Regions from separate parts of the Pseudomonas sp. Tun-23181 genome, predicted to be linked through region 1. Evidence: predicted binding sites of a transcription regulator. Region 1 holds the regulator's gene; the other holds the start of a gene.
What was found. The regulator FliA, encoded in region 1, starts transcription of late flagellar genes. The targets are predictions, from matches to a motif close to CTAAAGTTTNNNNNNNNNNNGCCGNTAA.

Region 1 (7,132 bases):
ATAGGCATTCGGCTCAAGCCGAATTTTGACGCAAGCTCGTCTTGACGCAGAGGCGTGCCTTCAGCTATCGCGCCAGAAAGTATGCCTTCGCGCAGTGATTCCAGAACAAAAGCCATTGCGGTCTTATGGCGATGCTTGTTAGGGACTATAAAGCTATCGAGAGAGGTGGCCAAAATGTTCTCCGAATTAAGCGAGGCTGGCGTAGCGGTGGCGAAGGTATCACAGAGTCTAGGGAGCTACCAGAATCGAAACTCTGCTGCTTTCGCTGGTCTTGAGTGTGCTGCTATGCGCGGAGAGGGTAAATCGCGGAATCTGTAGCGCGTAGCACCAAATATTTGCGAGCAATACTCCTTATCTGCTAGCAATTCGCGTGTGAACGCTTTGAGCATTTGATGCAGAGGTAAAATCTGGTCTCTGGTCTCTGGTCTCTGGTCTCTGGTCTCTGAAGGTGTCTTGGGGCGTTGCCCGCCTTAGCGTTGTCGCTTGGCTACGGGGCTATGTCTTTACGCGATCTGGCCTGCTTTGATGTAGTCGTTCCTGGGACTTATCAAAGTTGGAAAGCTTCTTGCAGAGGCAGCGCCAGGCGCCCTCCAGGCGTCAAAGTTTTTGCTTGAAGAGGACTCGCGGTGGATCGCACTCAGTTAATCAACAGCGCCCGACACAACCTGGCCGGCCTCGGTCGGGGCAACCTCGGCGTGCCGCTGCTGTTGCTGGTGATGATGGCAATGATGATGTTGCCGATCCCGCCGTTCCTGCTCGATGTGTTCTTCACCTTCAACATCGCCCTGTCGATCGTGGTCCTGCTGGTCTGCGTGTATGCCTTGCGCCCGCTGGACTTCGCCGCCTTTCCCACCATCCTGCTGGTGGCCACGCTGCTGCGCCTGGCGCTGAACGTCGCCTCGACCCGTGTGGTGATGCTCCACGGCCATGAGGGGCACGAGGCCGCGGGCAAGGTGATCCAGGCCTTCGGCGAAGTGGTGATCGGCGGCAACTACGTGGTCGGCGCGGTGGTCTTCGCCATCCTCATGATCATCAACTTCGTGGTGGTGACCAAGGGGGCCGGGCGTATCTCCGAGGTGAGCGCGCGTTTCACCCTGGACGCCATGCCCGGCAAGCAGATGGCCATCGACGCCGACCTCAACGCGGGATTGATCGACCAGGCCCAGGCCAAGGCGCGCCGTGCCGAGGTGGCCCAGGAGGCCGAGTTCTACGGCTCGATGGACGGTGCCAGCAAGTTCGTGCGGGGCGATGCCATCGCTGGCCTGCTGATCCTGTTCATCAACCTGATCGGCGGCATGCTGATCGGCATGCTGCAGCACGGCATGCCGTTCGGCGAGGCGGGCAAGGTCTACGCGCTGCTGACCATCGGTGACGGATTGGTGGCGCAGTTGCCGTCGCTGCTGCTCTCCACCGCTGCGGCGATCATGGTCACCCGGGCCTCCAGCTCCGAGGACATGGGCAAGCTGATCAACCGGCAGATGTTCGATTCGCCCAAGGCCCTGGCGGTGTCCGCTGCGCTGATGATCGTCATCGGCCTGGTCCCGGGCATGCCCCACGTTGCCTTCCTCGGCCTGGGCGGGCTGGCTGCGGGCGCAGCCTACCTGGTCTGGCGCAAGCAGCAACAGGCCAAGGTCAAGGCCCAGGAAGAGGCGCAGCGCCAGCAGGACCTGCTGCCATCGCCCCAGCGTGCCCTGGAAACCAAGGAGCTGGGCTGGGACGACGTGACACCGATCGACATGATCGGCCTGGAGGTCGGCTACCGCCTGATCCCGCTGGTCGACCGCAACCAGGGTGGCCAGTTGCTGGCGCGGATCAAGGGGGTGCGCAAGAAGCTGTCCCAGGACCTGGGCTTTCTCATGCCTACCGTGCACATCCGCGACAACCTCGACCTGCAGCCCAGCGCCTACCGCCTGACCCTGATGGGGGTGATCCTGGCCGAGGCGGAGATCTACCCAGACCGGGAGCTGGCGATCAACCCCGGCCAGGTCTTCGGTACGCTCAACGGCATCGCCGCGCGCGACCCGGCCTTTGGCCTGGAGGCGGTGTGGATCGATGTCGGCCAGCGCGCCCAGGCCCAGTCGCTGGGCTACACCGTGGTGGACGCCAGCACCGTGGTCGCCACCCACCTCAACCAGATCCTGCAGAAGCACTGCCACGAACTGATCGGCCACGAAGAGGTCCAGCAGTTGCTGCAGGTCCTGTCCAAGGCATCGCCCAAACTGGCCGAGGAGCTGGTGCCGGGCGTCATTTCCTTGTCGGGGCTGCTCAAGGTCTTGCAGGCCCTGCTCGCCGAGCAGGTTCCGGTGCGCGATATCCGCAGCATTGCCGAGGCGATCGCCAACAATGCGGGCAAGAGTCAAGATACCGCCGCGCTGGTAGCGGCGGTGCGCGTCGGATTGTGTCGCGCTATCGTGCAAAGCATTGTCGGCACTGAGTCCGAGCTGCCTGTGATCACCCTGGAGCCCAGGTTGGAACAGATTTTGCTCAATAGTCTGCAAAGGGCCGGGCAAGGCCAGGAAGACGGTGTTCTCCTGGAGCCGAGCATGGCCGAGAAGCTGCAGCGTTCGTTGATCGAGGCGGCCCAGCGCCAGGAAATGCAGGGCCATCCGGCTATCCTGCTGGTTGCGGGCCCGATCCGCGCGATGCTGTCGCGATTCGGCCGCCTGGCTGTACCGAATTTGCATGTTCTGGCGTATCAGGAAATACCTGACAACAAGCAAGTCACCATCGTTGCCACCGTGGGCCCCAATGGCTGAGGTAGTGGGTTATGCAAGTTAAGCGTTTTTTCGCCGCCGATATGCGCCAGGCCATGAAGCTGGTCCGCGATGAGCTGGGCGCCGATGCCGCCATCATCGGCAACCGGCGCATCGCCGGCGGTGTCGAGTTGACGGCCGCGCTGGACTACAAGCTGTCCGCCCTGGCCCCACGTGTGCCCAATGCCGAGCTCGAGGACGAACTGCGCAAGACCCAGTCGCGCATCGCCACCGCCCAGGCCGAGCTGGGCAGCCGCAACGACACCGACGAAGGTAACCGCCAATTGTTCGCCGGCCTGCCGCTGACCGCCTCGGAGCCGTTGGTCGAGCCCCATGTCGACCTGCCGCCGCCTGCCGCCGCGCAGGCTCCGGCTGCTGTCGACCCGCGCCTGTTCGATGCCATGCGCTCGGAGCTGTCGGGGCTGCGCGAGCTGCTCGAAGTGCAGCTCGGCTCCCTGGCCTGGAGCCAGTTGCAGGGCAGCAAGCCGCAGCAGGCCAACCTCTGGCGCCGCCTGCAGCGCATCGGCCTGTCCGGCCCGATCGCCCGTGAACTGCTCGACCTGACCGCCGAGATCGGCGAACCACGGCATGCCTGGCGCATGGTCCTGGCGCACCTGGCGCGGATGATCGAGGTTCCAGAGGTGGAGCCGATCGAGGAGGGCGGGGTGATCGCCATGGTCGGCCCGGCCGGCATGGGCAAGACCACCACCCTGGCCAAGCTGGCGGCGCGCTACGTGCTCAAGTACGGCGCGCATAACCTGGCGCTGGTGAGCATGGACAGCTTCCGTATCGGTGCCCAGGAGCAGCTCAAGACACTGGGGCGCATCCTCAACGTACCGGTGACCTACGTCGATCCGGGCCAGTCCTTGGCCCAGGCGCTGGAGCCGTTGCTGCGCAAGCGCGTGGTGCTGATCGATACCGCTGGCCTGCAAGCCAGCGACCCGGCCCTGCGCATGCAACTGGAAACCCTTGCCGGGCGCGGCATTGCCGCCAAGAATTACCTGGTGCTGGCAACCACCAGCCAGAAGCAGGTGCTGACCGCCGCCTACCACAGCTACAAGCGCTGTGGCCTGGCCGGATGTATCCTGACCAAGCTCGATGAAACGGCCAGCCTCGGTGAAGTGCTGAGCCTGGCCATCAGTCATGAATTGCCGGTGGCCTATCTTACCGATGGGCCGCGCATTCCCGACGACCTGCACCTGCCGCGCAAGCACCAGTTGGTCAGCCGCGCGGTCAGTGTGCAAATGCAGGACGAGCCCAGCGAAGAGGCGATGGCCGACATGTTCGCTGATCTCTATCACAACCCTGGCAAGCGCGCGGGTTGATGAATGTGCAGCGCAAAGTACCTACATCAGGGGGTCGAGTTCAGCCCCTCATGTGGCCTGGGTCCAAGCGAGACAAGGTAAAGAACGAACATGGGTAGCATGCATCCCGTACAGGTGATCGCCGTAACCGGTGGCAAAGGTGGCGTCGGCAAGACTAACGTTTCAGTGAACCTGTCCCTGGCACTGGCCGAACTGGGCCGGCGGGTCATGCTGCTGGACGCCGACCTAGGCCTGGCGAACGTCGACGTCCTGCTGGGCCTCACGCCCAAGCACACCCTGGCCGATGTCATCGAAGGCCGCTGCGAACTGCGCGACGTGCTGTTGCAGGGGCCCGGTGGCGTGCGCATCGTCCCGGCCGCCTCTGGCACCCAGAGCATGGTGCACCTGGCGCCTGCCCAGCATGCCGGCCTGATCCAGGCGTTCAGCGAGATCGGCGACAACCTCGACGTGCTGGTGATCGACACCGCCGCCGGCATCGGCGACTCGGTGGTCAGCTTCGTCCGCGCGGCCCAGGAAGTGCTGCTGGTGGTGTGCGACGAGCCGACCTCAATCACCGACGCCTACGCCCTGATCAAGCTGCTCAACCGCGACTACGGCATGAACCGTTTTCGCGTGCTGGCCAACATGGCGCAGAGCCCGCAGGAGGGCCGCAACCTGTTCGCCAAGTTGACCAAGGTCACCGATCGTTTCCTCGATGTCGCGCTGCAGTATGTCGGCGCCGTGCCCTACGACGAATGCGTGCGCAAGGCGGTGCAGAAGCAGCGGGCGGTCTACGAGGCTTTCCCGCGGTCCAAGTGTGCGCTGGCGTTCAAGGCCATCGCACAGAAGGTCGACAGCTGGCCGTTGCCGGCCAACCCGCGCGGGCACCTGGAGTTTTTCGTCGAGCGCCTGGTGCAGCCCACCAGCGCAGGGCCGGTGCTATGAACGCGAGCGGTTTCAAGATGTACAGCAAGGCGTCGCGCGATGCCCAGTACGAACTGGTCGAACGCTACGCCCCGCTGGTCAAGCGCATCGCCTATCACCTGCTGGCGCGCCTGCCGGCCAGCGTGCAGGTCGAGGATCTGATCCAGTCCGGCATGATCGGCCTGCTGGAAGTGGCCAACAAGTACGATGCCAGCAAGGGCGCCAGCTTCGAGACCTACGCTGGTATCCGCATCCGTGGCGCCATGCTCGACGAGGTCCGCAAGGGCGACTGGGCGCCGCGCTCGGTGCACCGCAACACCCGTATGGTCAGTGACGCGATACGTGCCGTCGAGGCGCGTACCGGCCGTGACGCTAAAGATCATGAAGTTGCTGCCGAACTCCAATTGAGTCTCGATGATTACTACGGGATCCTGAACGATACCTTGGGCAGCCGCCTGTTCAGCTTCGACGACCTGTTGCAGGACGGCGAGCACGAAGGGCTCCACGAGGATGGCGCCAGTGGCCAGCTGGAGCCCTCGCGCGACCTGGAGGACGAGCGCTTCCAGGCCGCGCTGGCCGATGCGATCGCCAACCTGCCGGAGCGTGAGCGCCTGGTGCTGGCGCTGTACTACGACGAAGAGCTGAACCTCAAGGAGATCGGTGAGGTACTGGGGGTCAGCGAGTCGCGTGTCAGCCAGTTGCACAGCCAGTGCGCGGCGCGCCTGCGCAGCCGCCTGGGGGAATGGCGGGCACGCTGAAGCCAGGTTCGCCGCAGTCGTTGTAAATGATGCCCAATTGATTGAATGCGTGCTCGGGGCCGAGCGCGTCTAGGACTGCTTGGAGGTCTAATTGAACAAAGACATGAAAATCCTCATCGTTGACGACTTTTCGACGATGCGGCGGATCATCAAGAACCTGTTGCGTGACCTGGGCTTCACCAACACCGACGAGGCCGACGACGGCACCACGGCGCTGCCGATGCTGGAAAACGGCCATTACGATTTCCTGGTGACCGACTGGAACATGCCCGGCATGTCCGGCATCGACCTGCTGCGCAAGGTCCGCGCCCATGACCGCCTCAAACACATGCCGGTGCTGATGGTGACTGCCGAGGCCAAGCGCGACCAGATCATCGAAGCGGCCCAGGCCGGGGTCAACGGCTATGTGGTCAAGCCTTTTACCGCCCAGGTGCTCAAGGAGAAGATCGAGAAGATCTTCGAACGCGTCAACGGTTGAGTCACGTCAGGGGGCGCCATGGAGCAGAAAAACACGTCGCTGGGTGAGTTCGAATCGACCCTGAAGAAACATGCCCAGGAACTGGTCGAGAGCCTCGAGCACGGCCGGTTCGGCGAGGCGGTGCAGTTGATCCACCAACTGAACCAGACCCGCGACCGCGGCCTGTACCAGGAAGTCGGCAAGCTCACCCGCGAGTTGCACAGCGCGATCGTCAGTTTCCAGATCGACCCGCGCATGCCGCAGGCCGAGGAAATGTCGCAGATCACCGACGCCACCGAGCGCCTGGCCTATGTGGTCAAGCTCACCGAGGGCGCCGCCAACCGCACCATGGACCTGGTGGAAGCGGGCACCCCGGTGCTCAACGACCTGGCCGCCGAAGCCCAGAACCTGAGTGCCGACTGGCAGCGCTTCATGCGCCGCGAGGTCGCCGCGCCGGAGTTTCGCGAGCTGGTCAAGCGCGTCGACAGTTTCCTGACGCACAGCGTCGAGGGCAACCGCAAGGTCGCAGGCCATCTCAACGACATTCTCCTGGCCCAGGACTATCAAGACCTGACCGGCCAGGTGATCAAGCGCGTGACCGCGTTGGTCACCGAAGTCGAAAGCAATCTGCTCAAGCTCGTGCTGATGGCAAGCCAGGTCGACCGTTTTGCCGGTATCGAACATGACCACCAGCAGCTGCGCGCTGAAAAAGATCAAGAAAAACATCCGGCCCGGGGTGAAGGTCCGCAGATTCATGCCGATAAGCGTGAAGACGTCGTGTCCGGTCAGGACGATGTCGACGATCTGCTGTCCAGCCTGGGTTTTTAGGGAGCACGTTCAATGAGCTTCGGCGCCGATGAAGAAATCCTCCAGGATTTCCTGGTAGAAGCCGGCGAAATTCTCGAGCAACTGTCCGAGCAACTGGTCGAGCTGGAA
Region 2 (7,132 bases), 1.1 Mb from region 1:
GGCGGATGCGCAGGTGGTCGTTGAGGTCCATGCCGGCGGTCCACTCGAAGTTGACCGCGCCGGGGATGTGTCCACCCTTGGCCGCCAGGACCTTCTCGCCGCGGTACTCGCCGGGGCTGCGGGCGTCCCAGATGGCCAGGTCGGTCGCGCCCAGGCGGCTTTGCAGGTATTCGCGGGTGGCCGTGGGTTCCGGGTGCAGTTGCAGGTGGACCGGGCCGCCGGCGCTGGGTGGCACCTCGGTGGAGAGCTTGTCCGCCGGCCACGCCTGGATACCGCCATTGAGGTAGTGGTAGGCCTTGTGGCCGATGACATCGAGCATCCAGATGAAGCGCCCGGCCCAGCCGCCGCCTTCGTCGTCGTAGACCACATAGACCGCGTCGTCGCGGTGGCCGAGCTCGCCGAACAGCTTCTCCAGGTCGGCGCGCGCCGGCAGCAGGCCGGGGGCTGGCGGCTGGCCCAGCTGGGTGCGCTTGGGATCGACGAAGCGGGCGCCAGGGATATGCCCGCTGCCATAGCGGTTGGCGCAGGTCAAGTCGACCAGGATCAGCTGTGGCGAAGCCAGGCGTGGCAGCAGGTCGGCCGGTTCGATCACCAGAGGCAAGCCGGAAAAGTCAGTCATCCACGGTCTCCAGGGTGGAATAGAGGGGGCGATTGTAGCGCAAGGCTCAGGCGTTGCGGTTGGCAAAGGTGGCCAGGGCGCGCTCCAGGCATTGCGCGGTCTTGCCGAACGCCTGCACGCCGATATCGGCCAGCGGTTTGCCACCCTGGTCGGCGATCACCAGCATCAGCGGCTGGCCATCGACCGCCAGCGAACGCAGCAGCAGGTGCTCGCTGCGCCAGAAGGTGCGCAGCGGCGCTGGCATCAGCGCGCAGAACTGGGCGTGGTTCTCCGGCGTCAGACGTAACTGCGCCGCCTGGCTCATCAGGCGTTGCAACAGTTTGCTCTGGGCCAGCGGCAGCACCAGGGCAGAGGCCTCCTTGGGATGGCCGGCGGCCTGTTGCACGCGCAGGCACTCGTTGGGCTTGTCGAGCATCAACAGCATGACCCGTTGCATGCCGCAGGCCAGCAGGGCGTCGCTGCCTTGGGTGGCGAGGTGAATGGCGTTGCTGAACGGGCTGGGGGTCACCAGCAGTTCGCCGCACAGCCTGCGCCAGCGCTCCAGGTCCTGGCTGGGTGGTGGCGGCGGGGCGAGCATGTCCGGGTGTGGGCGGCGCTGCTGCCATGGCCAGATCAGTGCCTCGGCGGGATGGAATAGCGCGTGCCGGGCATGCTGGCGGGCACTGGCCGCAGCCTGCTGGTGGACTTGCTGCTGCACGTCGTCCAGGGACGTCTGCAGGTACAGGGCGGTCAGCAACTGCCAGCGCAGCAGGTGTGGGTGGTCCCAGCCGACCTGGGCCGCCAGGGCCAGGCCGTTGGCCAGCAGCACGGTGTTGGCCGGCTGGTTGAACCAACGCCGCAGCCCGGGCTCGTCGTCCAGGCGCTGTTGCTGGCTGAGGCGGTCCTGGTCACGGGCGATGTTCAGCACCTGGGCCAGTCGTTCGCGTTCGTCCATCAGCAGGCGGTAGCCCTGGGTCACCCATTCGGGTAGGCGCCAGTGCTCGGCCATGGCCTGGCACAGTTGCATGATGCGCACGCCGAACAACTCGTGCTCGACCTCGGCGGCCGCCTCGTCCTTGTGGATGACCCGCAGCTCCCAGGCGTCGAGCAGCCTGGGATAGGCCAGCGCCAGGGGCCAGAGCGGGGAGAGAAACAGCAGGCTGCCCCAGTGGATCTCTTGCCACAGCCGTGCCAGGCGGCTGGCGAACAAGCCGTTGGCCTGCTGGGTGGCGTGCTGGCTGATCAGCAGGAACTGGCGCAACACCGGTGGGATCTCCTCGCCCGGCACGGCGGGCAGGCGCGCCAGCAACTCGGCGCTGCGCGCCAGGCCCAGGCGGTTGAGGGCGATCTCGAGGCTTTCGGCGGGCTCGGCCAGGCTGGCATTGGCCGGATGGTTGGCCTCGCGCATGACCGACAGCACCAGGGCCGGGCTGTCCTGCATCAGTTCGGCGATATCGCGCAGGGAGCGGCGGCTGTCGTTGATGGCCGACAACACCTGGTCATGGCTCTGCTTCGGCACCGGCAGGCGGATGCCATCGAGCAGCTTTACCCAGGCCTGGAGCGTGCGCGGAGCCTGATTTGGCACCTTGGTTTCGATTGGCATTTTGATATCAGTCCGAACTGGCTTTTCACGTTTAGTGGCTATAGTCTGGCGCAGTTCTGCCGATAAGTAGAAGAGCGTTCCAATGCGCCCGCCCCTGACCCTGACTGCAAGTGCTTTGAACCTATGGCTAAAATTATCGGCATCATCGTCGTAATCGCGAGCGTGCTCGGCGGATACGTGCTTTCCCACGGCAAGATCGCGGCACTGATCCAGCCGTTCGAAGTGCTGATCATCGGTGGTGCCGCCTTCGGTGCGTTTCTTCAGGCCAACCCTGGCCACATGACCCTGCATGTGATGAAGAAGTCGCTGAAGATGTTCGGCACCCGCTTCACCCACACTTTCTACCTGGAGGTGCTGGGCCTGATCTACGAGATCCTCAACAAGAGCCGCCGCGAAGGCATGATGGCCATCGAGGGTGACATCGAAGACCCGGCCGCCAGCCCTATCTTCGCCAAGTACCCGACGGTGCTGGGCGACGAGCGCATGACCGCGTTCGTCTGCGACTACCTGCGCATCATGTCCACCGGCAACATGGCCCCGCACGAGCTCGAGGGCCTGTTCGACATGGAACTGATGAGCCTGAAGGAAGAGCTGGACCACCCTGCGCACGCGGTGAACAGCGTTGCCGACGGCATGCCGGGCTTCGGTATCGTCGCGGCGGTCCTGGGCATCGTGGTGACCATGGCGTCCCTGGGCGATGGCGACCAGACGTCCATCGGCCTGCATGTGGGCGCGGCGCTGGTGGGTACCTTCTTCGGTATTCTCGCCGCCTATGGCTTCTTCGGCCCGCTGTCCAACGCCTTGCGCCACGACGCCAAGGAAGAACTGAACGTCTACGAGGCGATCAAGGCCTCGCTGGTGGCCTCGGCTTCCGGCATGCCGCCGTCGCTGGCCGTGGAGTTCGGCCGCAAGGTGTTGTACCCGGCGCACCGTCCGAGTTTCGCCGAACTGGAACAAGCGGTCCGCGGTCGCTAAGCCATGGAGAACAATCAACCCATCATCGTCAAGCGCGTCAAGCGCTTTGGCGACGGCCACCACGGTGGTTCCTGGAAGATCGCCTTCGCCGACTTCGCCACGGCGATGATGGCATTCTTCCTGGTGCTCTGGTTGCTGTCCACGGCCACGCCCGAGCAGAAGATCGCCATCGCCGGCTACTTCAAGGACCCGATTGGCTTTTCCGAGAGCGGTACCCCCTACATCATCGACCTGGGCGGCTCGCCGAAACTGGCGCCGGAGAAGACCATCAACCCGGAGGCGGAGTCCGAGCCTATGCCCGACACCAGCATCCAACTGGACAAGGACCGGGTCGAGAGCCTGGCCGAGCAGGTCGAGCAGGAACGCCTCCAGTTGCTGTTGCAGGAACTGCAGAACAAGGTCGAGGAAAATCCCCAGCTGCAGAAGTTCAAGGACCAGATCCTGTTCGAGATCACCCAGGATGGCCTGCGCATCCAAATCATGGACGCCGAGAACCGGCCGATGTTCGACCTGGGCAGTGCGCGCCTGCAGCCGTACTTCGAGGACATCCTGCTGGCCATGGCCGACACCATCAAGGCGGTGCCGAACAAGATCAGCATCAGCGGCCATACCGATGCCAAGCCCTATGCCGGCACTGGCGAGTTCGGCAACTGGGAGCTGTCGGCCAGCCGTGCCAACGCCGCGCGCCGGGCGCTGGTCGCCGGTGGCTATCCAGATGCGCAGGTGGCGCGGGTGGTCGGCTATGCCTCGTCGTCGCTGTTCGACCGCAAGGACCCGTTCAACCCGGTCAACCGGCGTATCGACATCATCGTCCTGACCAAGAAGGCCCAGCGCACCATCGAAGGCGAGCAGGGCACACAGCAAGCGCCGGAGACGCCCGCCGATGGCGCACCGGGTGCCTCGGCTTCGCCGGCGCCGGGCCAGGGCGATGCCGCCCAGGCGCCGATGCAGCCACGCGAGCTACGTCAGAAGCTGAATATCTTCGAGGATGGCGTGCTGAAGATGGATGACGCCCAGGAATAATTCCTGCTGTCAGTGCTGGCCCTTTCGCGGGCAAGCCCGCTCCCACACGGGGCTGCAACCCGCCTCATTCAGGATCGACTCGGCCCTTGTGGGAGCGGGCTTGCCCGCGAAAAGGCCAACGCCGATGCCCGGGCTCAGTAGCTGTCCTGCGCCAAGCTGGCAATGATCGAGCGGTAGCTGCTCATCCGCTGCGGCTTGATGCGCCCTTCCTCCAGCGCCTGGAGCAGGGCGCAGCCAGGCTCGCGGTCGTGCTTGCAGTCGCGGAAGCGGCAATGGCCGAGCAGGTCGCGGAACTCGATGAAGCCTGCCTCGACGTCGTCGCGGCTGACATGGCCCAGGCCGAACTCGCGGATGCCGGGCGAGTCGATCAGGTCGCCGCCATTGGGGAAGTGATAGAGGCGGGCAGTGGTCGTGGTGTGGGTGCCCTGGCCGGACCACTCGGAGAGATCGCCCACGCGGGTCTGCGCCTGCGGCAGCAGGCTGTTGACCAGCGATGACTTGCCCACCCCGGACTGGCCGACGAAGACGCTGATATGCCCGTCCAGCGCCTGTTGCAGGCGCTGCATGCCATCGCCCTGGTGGGCCGAAACCTCCAGCAGCGGGTAGCCCAGCTCGCGGTACACCGCCAGCAGGGCCTCGAGCGTCGAGGCATTGCCCTCGTCGATCAGGTCGGCCTTGTTCAGCAGCAGCAGGGGGCGGATGCCCGCATGCTCGGCCGCCACCAGGTAGCGATCGATCAGGTTGGCCTGGGGCTCGGGGGCCGGGGCGAAAACGATCACGATCAGATCGACGTTGGCTGCTACCGGCTTGAGCTGGCCATGGTTGTTCGGCCGGCACAGCTCGGCGCTGCGCGGCATCTGCGCGACGATCACGCCGTTGCCCTGGTTGCCGGCACGCCACACCACCCGGTCGCCGGTGACCAGCGCCGGCAGGTTGGCCCGCAGGTGGCAGCGGAACACCTGGCCTGCCGCCTCGCTGTCCTGGGCCTCGACCTCCACCTGCACGCCGAAGTGGGCGATCACCAGGCCCAGTTGCTCAGGCCCCAGGTCGCCACCTTCCAGTTCCTGCAGGGCATGCTGCTCGCGTTTGGCAGCGCGGGCGGCGCGTTCGCCCTGGATCTTTTCGATGCGCCAGTTCTGGCGGCGGTTGAGCTGGCGTTTGGCCATGGAGGTTCCGTGTCGGCGGGGCAGAAGGAAAAACGGCAGGCAGTTTAGCACGCCCGGCTGGCGTGCCATTCCGTTACCTTTCCAGCGCGAATGCATCGGCAGCGACCGCTAGGCTAATATGACGGCCTATTCGAGGAGCTCTTTCATGCAGAACCCACAGAACCTGATCTGGATCGATCTGGAAATGACCGGCCTGGATCCGGACAACGACGTCATCATCGAGATGGCCACCATCGTCACCGACAGCGAGCTGAACACCCTGGCCGAGGGCCCGGTAATCGCGATCCATCACAGCGACGAGGTGCTGGCGCGCATGGACGAGTGGAACACCCGCACCCACGGTGCCTCGGGCCTGACCCAGCGCGTGCGCGAAAGCCGCATCGGCATGGCCGAGGCCGAGGCGCAGACCCTGGCGTTCCTCGAACAATGGGTGCCCAAGGGTAAGTCGCCGATCTGCGGCAACAGCATCTGCCAGGACCGGCGTTTCCTGTATCGCCACATGCCGGCGCTCGAAGGCTACTTCCACTACCGTAACCTCGACGTCTCCACCCTCAAGGAACTGGCCGCACGCTGGGCCCCGCAGGTGCGCGACAGCTTCAAGAAGGGCGGTACCCACCTGGCGCTGGACGATATCCGCGAGTCGATCGCCGAGCTGCGTCACTACCGCGAACATTTCATCAAACTCTAAGCTTCAAGCCCCGAGCTGCAAGCTTCAAGTTGAGCAACGGCGCGCTCGAGCGCGCGTATTGCTTTTGGCTTGGCGCTTGCCGCTTGTCGCTTCTTCTGGACCTGCACCATGCTGTTGATGCTTTACCTGATTGCGATTACCGCTGAAGCCATGACCGGAGCCTTGTCGGCAGGCCGGCGAGGCATGGACTGGTTCGGCGTGGTGTTGATCGCCTGCGTCACCGCCCTGGGCGGCGGCTCGGTGCGCGACGTGCTGTTGGGGCACTATCCGCTGACCTGGGTGAAACACCCGGAGTACCTGGTGCTGACCAGTTTCGCGGCCTTGTTGACGATTTTCATTGCACCGCTCATGCGCCATCTGCGCTCGCTGTTTCTGGTGCTCGATGCCCTGGGGCTGGTGGCCTTCACCCTCATCGGCTGCATGACCGCCCTGGAGATGGGGCAGGGCCTGCTGGTGGCTTCGATCAGCGGGGTCATTACCGGGGTGTTTGGCGGCATTCTGCGGGACATCTTCTGCAACGACATCCCCTTGGTATTCCGTCGCGAACTGTATGCCAGCGTGTCCTTCGCCGCGGCCTGGTTCTACCTGGGGTGCGTGCATTTCAAGGTGCCAGCCGAACAGGCCATGCTGCTGACCTTGTTCGGCGGGTTCCTGGTGCGCCTGCTGGCGATTCGCTTCCACTGGGAAATGCCCAAGTTCCACTACAACGATCAGCCGTGAATTTCGAGCTGCAGGCGGATTGGCGTTGGTGCCGAGGGCGTGCCCGGCTTGGTTGAGCGGCGCAAGTCAGCTGGAGGCTTGGCCATGCTGCGCCAGGGCCCAGGCCACGTGCTCGCGCACCAGATCCGAGGGGTGCTCGCGCCGCGCTCGCAAGGCCTCCAGCACCGGTATGGTCGTCGGCGCATTGCCCAGCCCCACCGCCAGGTTGCGTAGCCAGCGCTCGTAGCCTGCTCGGCGCAGCGGCGAACCCTCGGTATTGCTGAGGAAGGTGCTTTCGTCCCAGAGAAACAGCTCCGCCAGCTCGGCGTTGTCCAGACCGTGGCGCGGCTTGAAGTCGTTCTCCTGGGTCGGCCGGGCGA

Region 2: motA (flagellar motor stator protein MotA) is a predicted target of FliA. The motif match lies at 2,240-2,267, and genes of this name have one in related genera.

What each region holds. Positions count from the first base shown of each region.
Region 1 covers NZ_CM171630.1:5,413,897-5,421,028, forward strand. The annotation lists gene ACDI39_RS25640 (FCD domain-containing protein) at 1-173, opposite strand, end outside; gene flhA (flagellar biosynthesis protein FlhA) at 627-2,756, shown strand; gene flhF (flagellar biosynthesis GTPase FlhF) at 2,768-4,078, shown strand; gene fleN (flagellar synthesis regulator FleN) at 4,169-5,002, shown strand; gene fliA (RNA polymerase sigma factor FliA) at 4,999-5,739, shown strand; gene ACDI39_RS25665 (chemotaxis response regulator CheY) at 5,843-6,217, shown strand; gene ACDI39_RS25670 (protein phosphatase CheZ) at 6,236-7,024, shown strand; gene ACDI39_RS25675 (chemotaxis protein CheA) at 7,037-7,132, shown strand, end outside.
Region 2 covers NZ_CM171630.1:4,295,595-4,302,726, forward strand. The annotation lists gene ACDI39_RS20365 (rhodanese-like domain-containing protein) at 1-619, opposite strand, end outside; gene ACDI39_RS20370 (HDOD domain-containing protein) at 666-2,201, opposite strand; gene motA (flagellar motor stator protein MotA) at 2,325-3,176, shown strand; gene motB (flagellar motor protein MotB) at 3,180-4,199, shown strand; gene rsgA (small ribosomal subunit biogenesis GTPase RsgA) at 4,334-5,365, opposite strand; gene orn (oligoribonuclease) at 5,511-6,053, shown strand; gene ACDI39_RS20395 (trimeric intracellular cation channel family protein) at 6,162-6,773, shown strand; gene queG (tRNA epoxyqueuosine(34) reductase QueG) at 6,840-7,132, opposite strand, start outside.